Regions from separate parts of the Cellulosimicrobium sp. BMG9.22 genome, predicted to be linked through region 1. Evidence: predicted binding sites of a transcription regulator. Region 1 holds the regulator's gene; the other holds the start of a gene.
What was found. Region 1 encodes HspR, which represses chaperone genes until heat shock. Its sites were predicted from a motif close to AAGTTGAGTCNNNNNGACTCAACTT; they were not measured.

Region 1 (2,448 bases):
CACCGTCGACGGCCGGAACGTCACCACGCGCATCCCGCCCGGCGTGCGCGACGGCCAGAAGATCCGCCTGCGCGGCAAGGGCCGTCCGGGCATGGCCGGCGGTCCCGCCGGCGACCTCGTCGTCACCGTCCACGTGACGCCGCACCCGGTGTTCGCGGCGGACGGCGCCAACCTGCGCGTGACCGTCCCCGTGACGTTCGCCGAGGCCGCGCTCGGGGCGACCATCAGCGTGCCGACTCTGGACGGCTCGACCGTGCGCGTCAAGGTGCCCGCCGGAACGCCCTCGGGCCGCACCCTGCGCGTCAAGGGCCGTGGTGTGCAGACCGCGAAGGCGACCGGCGACCTGCTCGTCACCGTCCAGGTCGCGGTGCCGCAGAAGCTCTCCAAGGCGGCGCGCGAGGCGGTCGAGACGTTCGCCGCCGAGACGGACGGCGAGGACGTGCGCGCAGACCTGGCCCGCCAGGCGGCGGAGTGAGCGACGTGGCGGACGTCGACCAGGACGCGCCCGTCCTCGTCATCTCCCAGGCGGCAGCGCTCGCGGGCATGCACCCGCAGACGCTGCGCCAGTACGACCGCCTGGGCCTCGTCGTGCCGCGCCGCACCGCCGGGCGTGGGCGGCGCTACTCGTTGCGCGACGTCGCCAAGCTGCTCGAGGTCCAGAGGCTCAGCCACGACGAGGGCATCAACCTCGCGGGCATCCAGCGCATCCTCGCCCTGGAGTCCCAGGTCGAACGGCTCGAGCGGCGCATCGAGGCGCTCTCCGCGCGGGTCGAGCCCGGCGGGCGCGTGTTCGCGGCGGCGGCGAGCGGCGACGTCGTCGTCGTGCCGCGTGGGCGCAGCGTGCGGCGCGGCGTCGAGGAGGCACTGCGCGAGACGTACGTCGAGCACTCCGAGGCGCGCGCGCTCGTCATCTGGAGGCCGGCGGGTCCTGCGGACTGACGCGGTCTTCTGGTCCCTCAGATCATTCCGCAAGAATGGCATGCGCTAATTACCATTCATTCGCGCATTTCTTAGCCAGGCCTTCCTTGCTATACAACGTGCAATCCCGGGAATACCGTGGAGGTGAGCCCAGCCCCCCGGGTCCGTGCAGACAGGAGATCGCGATGAGCAGCCTCATGGAGATGCCCCAGGTCGTCGAGTGTTCGATCGACGGGTGCGGTTACAACCACGACCACGGGTGCCACGCCGGTGCCGTGACCATCGCCGGTCACGTGGGCGACGCCGAGTGCGCCACGTTCATCCCGCTGGGCACCAAGGGCGGGCTCGAGAAGGTCCTCGCGCACGTCGGTGCCTGCCAGCGCACGGAGTGCGTCCACAACGAGTCACTCGAGTGCTCGGCGCCGTCGATCCGCGTGGGTGCGGGGCCGTCGAGCGAGGTCAGCGCGGACTGCCTGACCTTCACGCCGCGCTGACCCTTCACACGACGACGCCCGACGACGCCCCTGCCCGCGCGCTCGCCCGCGCGGGACGGGGCGTTCGTCGTGCCGGGACGTGCGCGATCCGGGCGCGTCAACGCTCCAGGGTGTGGATGAGGTCGACGACGGCCGCGTGGGTCCCGGGGAGGGGTTCGAACCACAGGCGCGGCGGGCGGCGCAGGATCGCCGTGACGCCCAGCGCGAGACCCGTCCGGTCGATCCGGTGCCGCAGCTCCGACCGGAGCGCGTCGTCGTCGGAGCTGCGCTCGCCCAGGACCACGAAGAGCCCGTTGCCGAGCGAGGCCATCGGGTGCCCCTCGCCGAACGTCTGGGTGAGAGCCCGACCCATCGCGGCGGAGCGGGCGAAGCGTTGCCACCCGGTGAGCTCGTCGAGCGCGACGTCGACGACCAGCAGGCCGTGCGTGTCCGCCGGCCGGACCCCCGCGCGCTGCGCTGCCCCGTAGGTCTCGCGCAGCCGCTGCACGAGGTACTGCGTGGTCGCGAGCCCGGACCCCGGGTCGACCACCTCGGGAGTCAGCGGCATCGACTCGTAGCCCTCGGTCCACCCGACCGCGACGGCGCGCAGCAGCGCCAGGTCCGGTTCGCGGGTCTGCGCGCGGTACAGGCACGCGACGTCGTCGATCGCCTCGCCGATCCCGACGCCCGCCTCCCCGCGTGCGCGACCGAGGCGTTCCGCCGCGGGCGTGACGTCGCGGCGCTCGGTCACGGCCTCGGCGAGCGCGTCGACGGCCGGGTGGTACCAGTCGCCGGGTCGTAGCCAGACGCACTCGAGGCTCGCGGCGCGCCAGCGCTCGCGCAGCGCCTCGGGGGCAGGCGCGGCGTACCCATGGAGGAGGTCCATGTAGAGGAGACGGGCGAGCGCTCTCGTCATGACGTGAGTTCGCGGAGAAGTTTCCGGGACGGCCGGTCCCGGGTTAAAAAATCGGGCGAATCGGGGCGTCCGGCTCCGTTACCGTTCCGTCGCCGGAAAGCCCCTGCCCGAATGTTGGACGTGCGTCTACGATGTCCCCCG
Region 2 (2,448 bases), on a different contig from region 1:
GGCGGAGCGGGCGGGAACGGCGTGGTCGGGGAGGCCTGCGGGTGCCCGCCGGGGGTCGAGGGCTGCGGCGCGCCGGGAGGGGCGAACGGCGCCGCCGCTCCCGGGTAGCCGCTCTGCTGCTGCGGCGGCGCGGGCGGCTGGGCCCCGGGCTGGCCGGGCTGCTGTGCGCCGTACGACTGAGGGCCGCCCGGCTGGCCGTGCTGACCGGGGTACTGCCCCTGCTGACCGGGGTACTGCCCCTGCTGACCGGGATACCCACCCTGCTGACCGGGGTACTGACCCGGCTGGCCCTGCTGACCGGGGTACTGACCCGGCTGACCCTGCTGACCGGGGTACTGGCCCTGCTGGGGCTGGCCCGGAACGCCGTAGGGACCCTGCTGGCCGGGCTGCGCCGGGTAGGCGCCCTGCTGGAACGCGTTCGCCTGATCGTCGTGCGCCGGCTTCGACCGGAGCACGAGCCACAGCACGAGGCCGATGATGCCGAGCAGCAGGATCCCGCCGACGAGGAAGAGGACCCACCAGGGGAAGCCCGACTCGGAGCCGGAACCTGAGTCCGCGCTGTCGGTGGTGCCGGTCGTGCCGTCGTCGGTGCCCTCGTCCGTCGTGCCGTCGGTCGACCCGTCCGTCGACTCGCTCCCCGCGGATCCGTCGGCGATGGCCGAGCCGCGGGCGGAGAGCTCGGTGACCTCGCCGACCGTAGGACGCCAGGTGACCGTGTTCCCGTCGACCTCGCCGTTGGTCTCCGTGATCTCGCCGGGGAAGGTGATCGCGATGACGACCTCGAAGCCCTCCATCATCTGGCGGGTCATCTCGTCGGACTCGGACTCGGGGTCGGCGCCGTCGAGACCCAACTCCGCGTCGGACATGTCCATCGATCCGGAGACGACGAACTCGTCGCCCTCGCGCGCGATCGACAGCTCGTCGGCGCCGCCGGTCGACATCTCGGAGACCGGCTGGTCCGTGTAGGTGAGGCGGGTGCCGGTGTACCCGTCCTCGGCGTACGGCTCCTGCGTCGCCCCCGGGGGCAGCGAGCCCTCCGCCTCGGAACCGAGCTGGTCCCACAGCGCCTGCGGGTCCTGACCGAGCGCCTCCGCGGTCTCGTCGGAGATCGCCATGATGACGCTGCCGTCGGCCGTGTCGTCCTCGTTGAGGGTGAAGCTCATGTCGATCTTCATGCACCCGGCGAGGAACAGTGCGAGGGTGGCGAAGAGGGCGCTGAGGCCGAGTCGTCTGCGCAGGGCGGGAGAGGTCACCCGCCCAGCATGTCGCGGATCAGTGCCCGAAGCGAGGTTCGATGCCGATTTGAGACGGAATGCGGCGGGAGTTCATCCGGTCGGGCGACGCCGTACGCGCCGAACCCGGGGTTGTCCCCGGATCGGACACCGGAACGGCCCACAACCCCAGGTTCGGCAGCACGTCTCGTCGACGCGTCCGAGGCTGACGGATCGAAGTTGAGCGGAATACACTCAACTTCGGAGTCGTTCCACTGGTCAGACCAGACTTTCGAGCACCCGGAGCACTGATGGAGACGAAGTTCACGACGATGTCGCAGCAGGCGATCGGCGAGGCGATCCAGACCGCGTCGGCCGCCGGCAACCCCCAGCTCGAGCCCACCCACCTCCTCGCCGCGCTGCTCACGCAGGACGGCGGGGTCGCCGTCGGCCTGCTCGACGCGGTCGGTGCGGACAAGCAGGCGATCGGGCAGAAGGTCCGCGCGGCGCTCGTCGCGCTGCCCACGGCGAGCGGGTCCGCCGTCGCGCAGCCGACGCCGTCGCGCGCCCTGTCCGTCGTCCTCGAGAACGCGTCCAAGGAGGCGCAGGGCCTCGGTGACGAGTACGTGTCGACGGAGCACCTGCTCCTCGGCATCGCCGCCGGGTCGTCGCAGGCGGCGACGATCCTCCAGCAGGCCGGCGCGACCGCCGACGCGCTGCGGTCGGCGCTGCCCGCCGTCCGCGGGAGCGCGCGCGTGACGAGCCCGAACCCCGAGGGCACGTACAAGGCGCTCGAGCAGTACGGCACCGACCTCACGGCCGTGGCCGCCGAGGGCAAGCTCGACCCGGTCATCGGGCGCGACTCGGAGATCCGGCGCGTGGTGCAGGTGCTGAGCCGCCGCACGAAGAACAACCCCGTCCTCATCGGCGAGCCGGGCGTCGGCAAGACGGCTGTCGTCGAGGGTCTCGCGCAGCGCATCGTCGCGGGCGACGTGCCGACGTCGCTGCAGGGCAAGCGCCTCGTGTCGCTCGACCTCGCGAGCATGGTCGCGGGCGCGAAGTACCGCGGTGAGTTCGAGGAGCGGCTCAAGGCCGTCCTGGAGGAGATCCGGTCCTCCGACGGCGAGGTCGTCACGTTCATCGACGAGCTGCACACGGTGGTGGGGGCCGGTGCCGGCGGAGAAGGCGCGATGGACGCCGGCAACATGCTCAAGCCCATGCTGGCCCGCGGCGAGCT

Region 2: a site for HspR is predicted at 1,449-1,473, ahead of clpB (ATP-dependent chaperone ClpB). Genes of this name have one in related genera too.

Annotation. Positions count from the first base shown of each region.
Region 1 covers NZ_JBZGBY010000013.1:20,760-23,207, forward strand. The annotation lists gene AC4H2H_RS10605 (DnaJ C-terminal domain-containing protein) at 1-475, shown strand, start outside; gene AC4H2H_RS10610 (heat shock protein transcriptional repressor HspR) at 544-939, shown strand; gene AC4H2H_RS10615 (DUF1540 domain-containing protein) at 1,104-1,412, shown strand; gene AC4H2H_RS10620 (hypothetical protein) at 1,510-2,307, opposite strand.
Region 2 covers NZ_JBZGBY010000004.1:106,085-108,532, forward strand. The annotation lists gene AC4H2H_RS04650 (LppM family (lipo)protein) at 1-1,253, opposite strand, end outside; gene clpB (ATP-dependent chaperone ClpB) at 1,523-2,448, shown strand, end outside.